One region of the Pseudomonas sp. R5-89-07 genome, then DNA from elsewhere that is predicted to be linked to it. Evidence: predicted binding sites of a transcription regulator. Region 1 holds the regulator's gene; the other holds the start of a gene.
The links. The regulator FliA, encoded in region 1, starts transcription of late flagellar genes. The targets are predictions, from matches to a motif close to CTAAAGTTTNNNNNNNNNNNGCCGNTAA.

Region 1 (7,437 bases):
TGGCCAAGCTGGCCGCGCGTTATGTGCTCAAGTACGGCGCGTCGAATATCGCGTTGGTGAGCATGGACAGCTACCGCATTGGCGCCCAGGAGCAACTCAAGACCCTGGGCCGCATCCTCAATGTGCCGGTGACCCACGTCGACCCGGGCCAGTCCCTGGCCAATGCCCTCGACCCACTGCTGCGCAAGCGCGTGGTGTTGATCGATACCGCCGGCCTGCAAGCCAGCGACCCGGCCCTGCGCATGCAGCTCGAAAGCCTGGCCGGACGCGGCATCAAGTCAAAAAATTACCTGGTGCTTGCAACCACCAGCCAGAAACAGGTTCTTACCGCTGCCTATCACAGCTACAAACGCTGCGGTCTGGCCGGTTGCATCCTGACCAAACTGGATGAAACTGCCAGCCTCGGCGAAGTGCTGAGCCTGGCGATCAGTCATGAATTACCGGTCGCCTATCTGACCGACGGGCCGCGGATCCCGGATGATTTGCATCTGCCGCGCCGTCATCAGTTGGTCAGCCGTGCTGTCAGTGTGCAAATGCAAGACGAGCCTAGCGAGGAAGCGATGGCCGACATGTTCGCCGACCTTTATCACAACCCGGCAAAGCGGGTGGGGTGAGGCAGGATGAACACCGTGAAATGTATCTACATCGATGGTCTGCAAGCGATACACGCGGCCAAGCCATGTAGCCTGCGTCTAAGCAAGACAAGGTAAAGAAATAAAATGGGCAGCATGCATCCCGTACAGGTGATCGCGGTGACCGGCGGCAAAGGTGGCGTCGGCAAAACTAACGTGTCAGTGAATTTGTCCCTGGCGCTGGCAGAGCTTGGCCGTCGCGTCATGCTGCTGGATGCTGACCTGGGCCTGGCGAACGTGGACGTTCTGCTGGGGCTGACACCCAAACACACCCTCGCCGATGTGATCGAAGGCCGCTGTGAGCTGCGCGATGTGCTGCTCCAGGGCCCCGGTGGCATCCGCATCGTGCCGGCCGCCTCGGGTACCCAGAGCATGGTGCACCTGAGCCCGGCGCAGCATGCCGGCCTGATCCAGGCCTTCAGCGATATCGGCGACAACCTCGACGTGCTGGTGATCGACACCGCAGCCGGGATCGGCGAGTCGGTGGTCAGCTTTGTCCGCGCAGCGCAAGAAGTGCTGCTGGTGGTGTGCGACGAACCCACCTCGATCACTGACGCCTACGCCCTGATCAAACTGCTTAACCGTGACTACGGCATGAACCGCTTCCGCGTGCTGGCCAATATGGCCCAGAGCCCGCAGGAAGGGCGCAACCTGTTCGCCAAGTTGACCAAGGTCACGGATCGCTTTCTCGACGTCGCCTTACAATACGTCGGTGCGGTTCCCTATGACGAGTGTGTACGCAAGGCCGTGCAAAAGCAGCGTGCGGTCTACGAAGCGTTCCCTCGTTCCAAGTGCGCGCTGGCGTTCAAGGCCATTGCCCAGAAGGTTGATACCTGGCCGTTGCCGGCCAACCCTCGCGGGCATCTGGAGTTTTTCGTCGAGCGATTGGTGCATCAGACGAGCGCAGGACCTGTGCTATGACATCCAGCGGCTACAACCTTTACAAAAAGTCGGCACGTGACAGTCAGGGCGAGTTGATCGAGCGCTATGCGCCGCTGGTCAAGCGCATTGCCTATCACCTGTTGGCGCGCCTGCCCGCCAGCGTGCAGGTGGAAGACCTGATCCAGGCCGGGATGATCGGCCTGCTTGAAGTGTCGACCAAATACGACGCGAGCAAGGGTGCGAGTTTCGAGACGTATGCGGGTATCCGTATCCGTGGCGCGATGCTCGATGAGGTGCGTAAAGGGGATTGGGCGCCGCGCTCGGTACACCGCAATACGCGAATGGTCAGTGACGCAATTCGCGCAATTGAAGCAAAAACCGGTCGTGACGCTAAAGATCATGAAGTTGCGGCCGAACTCCAATTGAGTCTCGACGATTATTACGGGATTTTGAACGATACCTTGGGCAGCCGCCTGTTCAGTTTCGACGACCTGTTGCAGGACGGCGAACACGAAGGGCTGCATGAGGACGGCGCGAGCGCGCATATGGAACCGTCGCGCGATCTGGAAGATGAACGTTTCCAGGGAGCGCTGGCGGAGGCCATTGCCAATTTGCCGGAGCGCGAGCGCCTGGTGTTGGCGCTGTACTACGACGAGGAGCTGAACCTCAAGGAAATCGGTGAGGTCCTGGGGGTCAGCGAATCGCGTGTCAGCCAGTTGCATAGCCAGTGCGCGGCCCGCTTGCGGGGGCGGTTGGGAGAGTGGCGCGCGCGCTGACAGGCAGTGTGGGGACACTGCAGACGCTACCGCGAGGGTTTCGGCCCTTGCGGGTTCGCTCCGTGGTGCCCTGGGCAGTCCTTTTTGTGTAACGCCTGTTGATTGAAGTGGCGCGTCCAGGTGCTGGGCGCGTTTAAGACTGCTTGGAGGTCGAATTGGACAAGAACATGAAAATCCTCATCGTTGATGACTTCTCAACGATGCGGCGGATCATAAAAAACCTGTTGCGTGACCTTGGGTTCACAAACACGGTCGAGGCGGACGACGGCATTACAGCCATTCCGATCCTCAACAGCGGGAGCATCGACTTTCTGGTAACCGACTGGAACATGCCGGGCATGACCGGTATCGACTTGCTGCGCCATGTGCGCGCCGATGAAAAACTGCGCAGCCTGCCGGTGCTGATGGTGACCGCCGAAGCCAAGCGTGAACAGATCATCGAAGCCGCCCAGGCCGGGGTCAACGGTTACGTGGTCAAGCCATTCACAGCATTGGCCTTGAAAGAGAAGATCGAAAAAATCTTCGAACGCATCCACGGCTAATGCCATCGCGGGGGAGCTATGGAGCATAACGAAACGTCACAGGGCGACTTTGAGTCGACCTTGAAAAAACATGCTCACCAGTTGGTCGAAAGCCTCGAAAAAGGCCAGTTCGCCGATGCGGTGCAGTTGATCCATGAGCTTAACCAGACCCGTGACCGCGGCCTGTACCAGGAAGTGGGCAAGCTCACGCGTGAGCTGCACAGTGCGATCGTCAATTTCCAGATTGACCCGCGCATGCCCCAGGCCGAAGAAATTTCGCAGATCACCGACGCCACTGAACGCCTGTCCTATGTGGTCAGGCTGACCGAGGCGGCGGCCAACCGCACCATGGACCTGGTGGAAAACGCTACGCCTCTGGTCAACGGCATGGCCAGCGAAGCCCAGGCCTTGAGCGTTGACTGGGGGCGCTTCATGCGCCGTGAAGTGGGGGCTGAAGAGTTCCGTGAGCTGGCCCGCAGAGTCGACGGTTTTCTGTCGCGCAGCGAACAGGAAAACCGCACGGTGGCCAGCAACCTCAACGACATTCTGCTCGCCCAGGATTATCAGGACCTTACCGGTCAGGTGATCAAGCGTGTGACCCAATTGGTCACCGAAGTGGAAAGCAACCTGCTCAAACTGGTGCTCATGGCCGGCCAGGTCGACCGTTTTGCCGGCATCGAACATGACCGCGAAGCGATCCTCTCGGAAAAAGATCCACAAAAACATCTCGCCAAGGGTGAAGGTCCGCAGATTCATGCCGATAAACGTGAAGACGTCGTATCCGGTCAAGATGACGTAGACGATTTGCTGTCCAGTTTAGGCTTCTAAGGAGCACCCACATGAGCTTCGGCGCCGATGAAGAAATCCTTCAGGATTTCCTTGTAGAGGCCGGCGAAATTTTAGAGCAACTGTCCGAACAACTGGTCGAGCTGGAAAGCCGTCCGGATGATGCGAACCTGCTCAATGCAATTTTTCGCGGTTTTCACACTGTAAAAGGGGGCGCCGGCTTCCTCCAGCTCCATGAGCTGGTGGAGTGCTGCCACATCGCCGAGAACGTGTTCGACATCCTGCGCAAGGGTGAGCGTCAGGTTGACTCGGAGTTGATGGACGTGATTCTCGAAGCACTGGATGCGGTCAACGGCATGTTCAGCCAAGTGCGTGAACGTGCACCGGTCACCGCCGCCACGCCGGAACTGCTGGCCGCCCTAGCGCGCCTGGCGGAACCCGCCGCCGAAGCACCGGTTGCGCAAGCCGAGCCTGAGCCTGTGGTAGAAGCCGAGCCGGACGTGACCGACAGCGAGTTCGAACAGCTGCTCGATTCGCTCAATGCGGTCAAGGCTCAAGCTGAGGCTCCGGCCACGGCTCCGGCCGCGCCGGTTGCCGCGCCGACCAGCGAAGACATTACCGATGCGGAATTCGAATCCCTGCTCGACCAGTTGCATGGCAAGGGCCAGTTCGCGGCCGACGCCGTGGCACCCGCCGCTGCACCGCCAGCGCCGGCCGCCAGCGCCAGCACCGATATTACCGACGATGAATTCGAGGCCCTGCTCGATCAACTGCATGGCAAAGGCACGTTCGTCGCCGAAGCCCTGCCGAATGTTGCGGCCACCGCAGCCGCTCCAGCCGCCAAGTCTGAACCGGCCGCTGATGGACTGATCTCCGACAACGAGTTCGAGGCGTTGCTGGACGAACTGCACGGCAAAGGCAAGTTCACCGAAGTGGCCCCGGCCCCGGTCACCGCCGCAGCGGTCGCTACGCCCGCACCGGTTGCTGCCAAGGCCGCGGCGCCGGTCGCCAAGCCAGCGCCTGCACCGGCTGCCGCGCCCGCTCCGGCGCGTGCCGCCGCGGCGCCGGTTGGCGAAAAACCTGCCAGTGAAGCCGAAACCACCGTGCGCGTGGACACTGCGCGCCTGGACGACATCATGAACATGGTCGGCGAACTGGTACTGGTGCGTAACCGCCTGGTACGCCTGGGTCTGAACAGTGGTGATGAAACCATGCAGAAGGCCGTGTCGAACCTCGACGTGGTCACCGCCGACCTGCAAACCGCCGTGATGAAAACGCGCATGCAGCCGATCAAGAAAGTCTTCGGCCGCTTCCCGCGCCTGGTGCGTGACTTGGCGCGCCAGCTCAAGAAAGAAATCATTCTGGAACTGGTGGGCGAAGAAACCGACCTCGACAAGAACCTCGTCGAGGCCCTGGCCGACCCGCTGGTCCACTTGGTGCGCAACGCCGTCGACCATGGCGTGGAAACCCCGGAAGAGCGCGAAGCCTCGGGCAAGTCACGGGGTGGCAAAGTGATCCTGGCGGCGGAGCAAGAGGGCGACCATATCCTGCTGTCGATCACCGATGACGGCAAAGGCATGGACCCGACCATTTTGCGCAATATCGCGGTCAAGCGTGGCGTGATGGACAAGGACGCCGCCGACCGCCTCACCGACACCGAGTGCTACAACTTGATCTTTGCCCCCGGCTTCTCGACCAAGACCGAGATTTCCGACGTGTCCGGCCGTGGCGTCGGCATGGACGTGGTGAAGACCAAGATCAGCCAGCTCAACGGCTCGATCAATATCTACTCGACCAAGGGCCAGGGCTCGAAAATCGTCATCAAGGTGCCGTTGACCTTGGCGATCATGCCGACCCTGATGGTGATGCTGGGCAACCAGGCATTCGCCTTCCCGCTGGTCAACGTCAACGAGATTTTCCACCTCGACCTCTCGCGCACCAACGTGGTGGACGGCCAGGAAGTGGTGATCGTGCGCGACAAGGCATTGCCATTGTTCTACCTCAAGCGCTGGCTGGTGGCCTCGGCCAAGCATGAAGAGCAGCGCGAAGGCCATGTGGTGATTCTGTCGGTGGGCACCCAGCGCATCGGCTTTGTGGTCGACCAGCTGGTGGGCCAGGAAGAAGTGGTCATCAAGCCGTTGGGCAAAATGCTGCAGGGAACCCCAGGCATGTCGGGCGCAACCATCACGGGTGACGGCCGCATCGCGCTGATTCTCGATGTCCCGAGCATGCTCAAGCGTTACGCCGCACGGCGTATTTGATTCTGGCGGGGCAGGGCGATAGCGCCCGCCCCGTCTAACGGAGTGTTTATGGCAGTCAAGGTCCTGGTGGTGGACGATTCGGGTTTCTTCCGCCGCCGCGTCTCGGAGATTCTTTCCGCCGATCCAACGATCCAGGTAGTCGGCACGGCCACCAATGGCAAAGAGGCGATCGATCAAGCCATTGCGTTGAAGCCGGACGTGATCACCATGGACTACGAGATGCCGATGATGGATGGCATCACGGCCGTGCGTCATATCATGCAGCGCTGCCCCACACCGGTGTTGATGTTCTCCTCGCTGACCCACGAAGGCGCCCGGGTGACCCTGGATGCGCTGGATGCCGGCGCGGTGGATTTTTTGCCGAAGAATTTCGAAGATATCTCGCGCAACCCCGAGAAGGTCAAGCAGATGCTGTGCGAGAAGGTGCACAGCATCTCGCGCAGTAACCGCCGCAGTCTGTTCAGCGCACCCGCGCCGACACCTGCACCCGCACCCGTGGTCGCGCCGACTTCATCGTTCAGCCGCCCGGCGCCCGCACCGGTTGCTCGGCCCGCGCCGACAACGCCTGCCCGCGCGGCTGCACCGAGCGCCCATTCGCCCGCGCCCAAGCGCAAGGCCTACAAGCTGGTGGCGATTGGTACATCCACGGGCGGGCCGGTGGCCCTGCAGCGTGTGTTGACCCAACTGCCGGCCAACTTCCCGGCGCCAATCGTGCTGGTGCAGCACATGCCCGCCGCGTTCACCAAGGCTTTTGCCGAGCGTTTGGACAAGCTGTGCCGCATCAGCGTCAAGGAAGCCGAGGATGGCGACATCTTGCGCCCTGGCCTGGCGCTGCTGGCCCCGGGCGGCAAGCAGATGATGGTGGATGGCCGTGGCGCGATCAAAATCCTGCCGGGCGACGAGCGCCTCAACTACAAGCCGTGTGTGGATATCACCTTCGGTTCGGCGGCCAAGTCCTACGGTGACAAAGTTCTGGCGGTGGTGCTCACCGGCATGGGCGCCGACGGTCGTGAGGGCGCACGCCTGCTCAAGCAGGGCGGCAGCGCCATCTGGGCCCAGGACGAAGCCAGCTGCGTGATCTATGGCATGCCCATGGCCATCGTCAAGGCTGACCTGGCCGATGCGGTCTACAGCCTGGACGACATCGGCAAACATCTGGTGGAGGCCTGCCTCTGATGGATGTCTTGAGCCTGATCGGCATCACTCTGGCGTTCGTTGCCATTATCGGCGGCAACTACCTGGAAGGCGGCCATCTGGGCGCGCTGGCCAACGGCCCGGCGGCGCTGATCGTGATTGGTGGCACCGTGGGCGCGGCGCTGTTGCAGTCGCCGCTGAGCTCATTCAAGCGTGCGATGCAGATCCTGATCTGGATCATTTTCCCGCCACGCGTCGACCTGCCAGGCGGCATCGACCGTGTGGTCAACTGGAGCCTCACTGCACGCAAGGAAGGCTTGCTGGGCCTGGAAGGCATAGCCGATGCCGAGCCCGACAGCTACGCGCGCAAGGGCCTGCAGTTGCTGGTGGACGGCGCGGAGCCGGAGGCGATCCGCAGCATCCTCGAGGTGGATTTCTACACCCA
Region 2 (7,437 bases), 1.6 Mb from region 1:
TGTTCCTGGACGAGTTGCCGGAGTTCGACCGCAAAGTCCTGGAGGTACTGCGCGAGCCGCTCGAGTCGGGACATATTGTGATTTCCCGCGCGCGGGACCGGGTGAGTTTCCCGGCGCGCTTCCAACTGGTCGCGGCGATGAACCCCTGCCCTTGCGGTTATATGGGCGAACCCAGCGGCCGTTGTCGGTGCACGCCGGAACAGATTCAACGCTACCGCAACAAGCTCTCGGGGCCGCTATTGGACCGCATCGATTTGCACCTGACCGTGGCGCGGGAGGCCACGGCACTGAGCCCGGCCCAACAGACCGGCGACAACACTGCGAAAACCGCCGCCCTGGTTGCCGACGCACGGGAGCGCCAGCAACGACGCCAGGGCTGCGCCAATGCGTTCCTCGATCTGCCGGGGCTGCGCGAGTACTGCACGCTGGCAAAGGTCGATGAAGGCTGGCTGGAAAGTGCATGTGAGCGACTGACACTGTCGCTGCGCGCGGCTCATAGGCTGCTCAAGGTGGCGCGCACTTTGGCGGACCTCGAACAAACAGAAGCAATCGCTCGCCACCATCTGCAAGAGGCCTTGCAGTACCGTCCGGCGGCGATCAATTGAGCCGTGCGCCCCTATATTCGGAATGCGGTGGCTTAGCGGAACCGGTCCACTTCATGCCGCAAGCCCGCCGCCAAAGTCTCCAGCTCCTTGGCGGTGATCGCCAGGTTCGACACCACTTCACGCTGCTCGCTGTTAGCCAGCGCAATACTCTGCAGGTTGCTGCTGAGCAAGGTCGCGGTGCTGCTCTGCTCTTGCGTGGCCGTGGTGATTGCGGCGAACTGCTGGCCGGCCGAACGGCTTTGCTCGTCGATGCGCGCCAGGGCCGAGGCCACGTCGGCGTTGCGCGACAGGCCTTCCTGCATCAGCACATTACCGTGCTCCATGGTGCTGATGGCATTCCCGGTTTCCTGCTGGATGCTCTGGATCATGCCGGAAATTTCATCGGTGGCCTGGCGAGTGCGCGAGGCCAGGTTGCGCACTTCGTCGGCGACCACGGCAAAACCACGGCCTTGCTCGCCGGCACGGGCGGCTTCGATGGCCGCGTTCAAAGCCAGCAGGTTGGTCTGTTCCGCGATAGACGTAATCACGCCGACGATGCCGCCGATCTCCTGGGAACGCTGGCCCAAGGTGTTGATCACCGTGGCGGTGCTGTTCAGGGCGGTGGCGATATGTTCCAGGGACGACGACGCCTCTTGCATCGAGGCACGCCCGATACGGGTCTGCTGGGCATTTTCCTGGGCCAGACGCTCGGTGCTGCCCATGTTGTCGGCGATATTCAGGGAGGTGGCGCTGAATTCTTCCACCGCGCCCGCCATGCTGGTGATCTCACCGGACTGCTGCTCCATGCCTTCATAGGCACCGCCAGACAAACCGGACAACGCCTGGGCACGGCTGTTGACCTCTTCAGCTGCCTTGCGAATGTGCGAAACCATGGTCGACAGCGCTTCGCCCATCTGGTTGAAGCTGCGCGCCAACTGGCCGATTTCGTCATGGCTGGAAACGTTGAGGCGCGCGCTCAGGTCGCCCGCACCGAGCGCTTCGGCTTGGCGCACCAGGTCACTCAATGGCGCGAGCTTGCTGCGCAACAGCCACACCGTGGCGCCCACCGCCAACAGCATGGCCAGCACGCTGCCGATCACCAGGCGCAGGCCGACGTCCCAGGTCACCGCACGAATTTCAGCCTTGGGCATGCTCGCCACTACCGCCCAGGGGCCGCCTTCGAACGGTACCGAGACGCTGTAGAAATCTTCGTTCTCGTCGCTCCAGAAGCGGCCTACACCCGGCTTCTTCGCCAGGTCGAGCATTACTGGAATGGCTTGGTCCAGGGCTTGTACACCGGCCGGCGGCACCAGCCAGTGCTTCTGTTCATCCAGCAGCGAAAGGGAGCCGGTCTGGCCGATACGGAAGCGCTTGAGGTTGTCGAACTGGGCTTTCTGTTCGTCGGTGTAGTCGAAACCGATGAACAACACTGCGATGACTTTGCCGCTGGCATCACGCACCGGGCTGTACTGGGTCATATAGGAGCGGTCGAACAACACGGCCCGACCGATGTAGGCCTGCCCGCCAAACACACGCTGGTAGGCCGGGCCCTGGCGATCGAGCACGGTGCCGATGGCGCGGTTACCGTCCTGCTTGGTCAGGGAGGTGCTGATGCGAACAAAGTCATCGCCGCTGCGCACGAATACCGTGGCCACACCGCCGGACATGGCCTTGAATTCATCCACTTCACTGAAGTTGTTGTTCAGCAACTCGCTGCCCAGGTAGAGGCTTGGGGTCTGCACACCGGCCACGGCGACTGGCTGCTCCGGGCGCACGCTCAAGCCGGCGCCAAAGCGCTTCTCAAACAGCCCGCTCAAACGCTGGGTGCTCTCGCGCAAGGTGCTGTGGAAAGTATTGAGTTGGTCGGCAAGCAGGCGCGCCTCGCTGGCCAGGTGTTCCTCGCGAGTGGCGAGGTTGGCGGTGTCGAGGGAGCGTAGAGCGAAGACGGTACTGCCGCTGATAACGACAGCCAGAATTACGGCCAATGCGAGGCCTAACTGCGAAGCGATCCGAGCGCGAGGTTGAGACATGACAGCTCCTGAGCCGAGGCCAGGATCATCCTGATCTCTTAGCGCTGCTCGGCGAATTATCTAATGGGAAACGTTTGTGCACGAGGGTTCCAACACCTTACTTCGGCGCGGTTTCGCAATACTTGAGCGATTCGCAGGGGTATCACGCAAACGATTGCATCACACACACCAAACCCTTCATTCGAGGCGTGCCACAGCAGGCAAAACCATCGCTTGCACCTCACCCTGAAGAAATTCCGCCAAGCGCCGCAAACGCTCACCACCGGGGCGGGTTTTCGGCCAAACCAGGTAATAACTTTCGCCGCTGGCGACGGCCGTTGGCCAGGGTAGGCTCAGGCGTTTCTGGGCGACGTCCTCGGCCACCATCAGCAGGTCGCCCATGGACACCCCATAACCCCGCGCGGCAGCGATCATGCCCAACTCGAGCGTGTCGAACACCTGCCCACCCTTGAGCGAAACGCGGGACGCCAGCCCCATGCGCTCCAGCCAGTAACGCCAGTCGCGGCGATCCGGCGTCGGATGCAGCAGCTCCGCCGTTGCCAACCGCGCCACCTCCCACGGGCCGTCATCCAGCAGGTTGGGCGCGCCAACCGGAATGAGCATTTCGGGAAACAGGTAACTGGCCTCCCAATCCGCTGGGAAGTGCCCGTTGCTGAGCAATACCGCGCAATCGAATGGTTCCTGGTTGAAGTCCACCTCATCGATGCTCATCCACGCACTGGTGAGCTGCACCTCGTTGCCCGGCTGCAAGGCCCTAAAGCGACTCAACCGCGCCAGCAGCCAGCGCATGGTCAGGGTGGACGGCGCTTTCATGCGCAAGATGTCGTCTTCGGCATTCAGGGTATGGCAGGCGCGCTCCAGGGCAGCGAAACCTTCGCGTACGCCGGGTAATAGCAAACGCGCCGCTTCGGTGAGCTGCAAGGTGCGGCCGCTGCGCTGGAAAAGACGGCAGGCGAAATGCTCCTCGAGGGTACGAATATGCCGGCTGACCGCACTCTGGGTAATCGACAACTCCTCTGCCGCGCGGGTGAAGGAGTGGTGACGGGACGCGGCCTCGAATGCCCGCAAGGCGTAAAGCGGCGGAAGACGACGAGACATTCTGAAAGCTCCGACAGTGCTATCAGCAGACCCTACCAGAACAGACCAGGCATGAGTTTTAATCATGCAGATGATCGCATTTATCCTTTTGTGCAATACGCGTAAAGCGCCGAGAATCAACCCTTTCCCTCCTCCTGAATTTTCGAGAGTGATGATCATGCAGCATCCAGCACGCACCGAACTCTGGGCCATTCTGCGGCTGTCGGGGCCGTTGATTGCCTCACAGTTGGCGCACATGCTGATGGTGCTGACCGATACCCTGATGATGGCCCGCCTGAGCCCTGAAGCCCTGGCCGGCGGTGGCCTGGGCGCGGCGAGCTATTCGTTCGTGGCGATTTTCTGCATCGGTGTGATTGCGGCAGTGGGCACCCTGGTAGCTATCCGTCACGGTGCGGGCGATATCGAAGGCGCCACTCGCCTGACCCAGGCCGGGCTTTGGCTGGCGTGGTTAATGGCCCTGGCGGCGGCGCTGCTGCTGTGGAACCTCAAGCCGCTGCTGCTGATATTCGGCCAGACCGAAACCAACGTGCAGGCCGCCGGTCAATTCCTGACCCTCCTGCCCTTCGCCCTGCCCGGCTACCTTAGCTTCATGGCGCTGCGCGGCTTCACCAGCGCCATCGGCAAAGCCACCCCGGTGATGGTGATCAGCTTATGCGGCACGGTGGTCAACTACCTGCTCAACCATGCGCTGATCGAAGGTATGTTCGGCCTACCCAAGCTCGGGTTGATGGGCATTGGCATGGTCACGGCGATTGTCGCCAATGGCATGGCGCTGGCGCTGATGTGGTACATCCGCAGCAACCGGACCTACGCCGCCTACCCCCTGAGTACCGGCCTGTTGCGCCTCAATACCCGGTACCTGCGCGAGCTGTGGCGCCTGGGCCTGCCGATCGGCGGCACTTATGCGGTGGAAGTCGGGCTGTTCGCTTTCGCGGCGCTGTGCATGGGCACCATGGGCAGCACGCAGTTGGCGGCGCACCAGATAGCCCTGCAAATCGTCTCGGTGGCGTTCATGGTCCCGGCGGGCATGTCCTACGCGATCACCATGCGCATCGGCCAGCATTATGGTGCCGGGCAATTGTTGAATGCACGCCTGGCCGGGCGCGTCGGCATTGGCTTTGGCGCCCTGGTGATGCTGGGGTTCGCCGCTGTGCTCTGGCTGTTTTCCGACCCGCTGATCGGACTGTTCCTCGACCATAACGACCCGGCCTTTCACGACGTGATCGTGCTCGCCGTCAGCCTGCTGGCCGTCGCGGCCTGGTTCGAGCTGTTCGACGGCGTGCAGACCATTGCCATGGGCTGCATCCGTGGCCTCAAGGACGCCAAGACCACGTTCCTGGTGGGACTCGGTTGCTACTGGCTGATCGGCGCGCCATCAGCCTGGTTGATGGCATTCACCCTGGGCTGGGGGCCGACCGGCGTGTGGTGGGGCCTGGCGCTGGGGTTGGCGTGCGCGGCGGTGAGCCTGACGTGGGCGTTCGAAGCGAAAATGAAACGCATGATCCGACGAGAGCCGCAAACACACACTGCTTTCGAGGCAGCACAGACGCACTAAGGTCCTACTCGATTTTGGATTGGGTTTACAAGGCTGGCATGTTTAGCCCAACAACGCCTGCTGGCTCTGGCCAAACGTCAGGTACTCCACCAGCTCAGCCAACGGCAACGGTTTACTGATCAAATAACCCTGGGCTTGATCGCAACCAAACAGTTTCAAAAGCTCAAGCTGCTCCGAGGTCTCCACGCCTTCGGCCACCACTTCCAGGTTGAGGTTGTGGGCCAGGTTGATCATGGCGTGCACCAGCTTGCGATTCTCTTCGCGCTCCTCCATGCCGCCGACGAAGCTCTTGTCAATCTTCAACAAGGCAATCGGCAGGCTGTTGAGGTGCACGAACGATGAGAAACCGGTGCCGAAGTCGTCCAGGGAAAACCGTACGCCGAGGCGGCCGAGGGCGTCCATGGTCTGTTTGACCAGGTCGCTGCGACGCATCACGGCGGTTTCGGTCAACTCGAACTCCAGCCATTGCGCTTCCACGCCGCGCTCGGCAATCAGCCGGCTGAGGGTCGAGAGCAACTGGCTGTCCTGGAACTGGCGAAACGACAGGTTGACCGCCATGTGCAACGCCGGCAGGCCACGTTCGCGCAGGTCCTGCATGTCGCGCAAGGCGCGGGCAATCACCCAGTAACCCAATGGCACGATCAAGCCACTCTGCTCGGCCAGGGGCACGAATTCGCTCGGTGGCAACAGGCCACGCTCGCCATGACGCCAGCGCACCAGGGCTTCCAGACCGACGATATGCCCGTCATCCAGGTCCAGGCGCGGCTGGTAGTGCAGCTCCAGTTCATCACGGCGCAAGGCACGGCGCAATTCGCTTTCCAGGTCGGCCAGGCTGCGCGCGTTGCGATTGATGCGTTCGTTGAAGATGTGAAAAGTACAGCCCTGGGTGCTTTTGGCCTGCTGCATGGCGATATGGGCATGCCACATCAACGGGTCGGCCCCGGCGCGGGCACGGGCATGCGCCACACCCAGGCTGCAGCCGATCAACAGGCTTTCACCGTCCACCCAGTAAGGCTCGGCCATCACTTCGGTGATGCGCTCGGCCATCCATTCGGCGCGCTGGGGCGCACGGCGGGTGTCGATCAGCAGCGCGAACTCATCGCTGCCCAGGCGCGCCAGTTGATCACCGGCTTCCAGCTGGCTCTTGAGCCGTGACACCACCTGCAGGATCAAGCGATCACCGGCCTGGTGACCAAGGGCATCGTTGGCATGACGGAAGTTGTCCAGGTCCAGATGCCCAAGGGCCAGGCCGCGGCCTTCGTTATCCGCCAGCCGCGCCGCCAGCAGGGTCTGGAAACCCTGGCGGTTGGCGATACCGGTGAGCGGGTCCTGTTCGGCCAGGCGCTGCAGCGTGTTTTCCAGCACGCCGCGCTCACGCACATGGCGCAGACAGCGGCGCAGGGTATCGGCGTCCAGCACGGAATGGATCAGCCAATCGCTGACACCGAGCGGCGAAACCAGCGGCTCCTGTTCCAGCAACAATACACACGGCAAGCTGCAGCGGCCGGGACCGGGTTGCAGAGGGGGTGTGGTCAACAGCACCGCACTGTGGTCGTCGTCGAACAGACGACTCACCGAGTCCCAGTTGGGCGCACTGATCAGCACAGCCCCGTCGCCCATCGGCGCCAGGCACTCGCGCAACAACGCCGCCCACTCAGGCTCATCGGCCAACAGCAGCAAACGCAAGGGTTCGACAGGCGTAGACAAGCTAGCTCCCTAGACTCTGCAAGAATTCGTTGGCGGTGGCATTATGACGTGCGGCCTGACAATGACAATGGCATGACAAATGATAGGTGTTATCAAACACGCTGACTGTGAAAATAGTCGCGATATCCCCTACATCCTGCGGCAAAGTAGCAAAACCGGCAAATTTAGATCGAGTGGTACGTCACACCGTCGTTCTAAGGCAGCAGAATCTTGCCAGCCTGTTAAAATGCCCGCCCTTTTGAACAACGACTCCCCGAACTCTGTATGTCCCGACTCAATCCCCGGCAGCAAGAAGCCGTGAACTACGTCGGCGGCCCTCTATTGGTGCTCGCCGGTGCTGGCTCCGGCAAGACCAGCGTGATTACCCGCAAGATCGCGCACCTGATCCAGAACTGCGGGATCCGCGCCCAGTACATCGTCGCCATGACCTTTACCAACAAGGCGGCGCGGGAAATGAAAGAGC

Region 2: C4J94_RS26525 (methyl-accepting chemotaxis protein) is a predicted target of FliA. The motif match lies at 2,714-2,741, and genes of this name have one in related genera.

What each region holds. Positions count from the first base shown of each region.
Region 1 covers NZ_CP027727.1:4,179,598-4,187,034, reverse strand. Annotated here, with positions in the region: gene flhF (flagellar biosynthesis protein FlhF) at 1-614, shown strand, start outside; gene fleN (flagellar synthesis regulator FleN) at 720-1,553, shown strand; gene fliA (RNA polymerase sigma factor FliA) at 1,550-2,290, shown strand; gene C4J94_RS19010 (chemotaxis response regulator CheY) at 2,458-2,832, shown strand; gene C4J94_RS19005 (protein phosphatase CheZ) at 2,851-3,639, shown strand; gene C4J94_RS19000 (chemotaxis protein CheA) at 3,651-5,858, shown strand; gene C4J94_RS18995 (chemotaxis response regulator protein-glutamate methylesterase) at 5,907-7,034, shown strand; gene C4J94_RS18990 (flagellar motor protein) at 7,034-7,437, shown strand, end outside.
Region 2 covers NZ_CP027727.1:5,767,011-5,774,447, forward strand. Annotated here, with positions in the region: gene C4J94_RS26520 (YifB family Mg chelatase-like AAA ATPase) at 1-605, shown strand, start outside; gene C4J94_RS26525 (methyl-accepting chemotaxis protein) at 638-2,614, opposite strand; gene C4J94_RS26530 (LysR substrate-binding domain-containing protein) at 2,792-3,712, opposite strand; gene C4J94_RS26535 (NorM family multidrug efflux MATE transporter) at 3,864-5,267, shown strand; gene C4J94_RS26540 (bifunctional diguanylate cyclase/phosphodiesterase) at 5,310-6,974, opposite strand; gene rep (DNA helicase Rep) at 7,239-7,437, shown strand, end outside.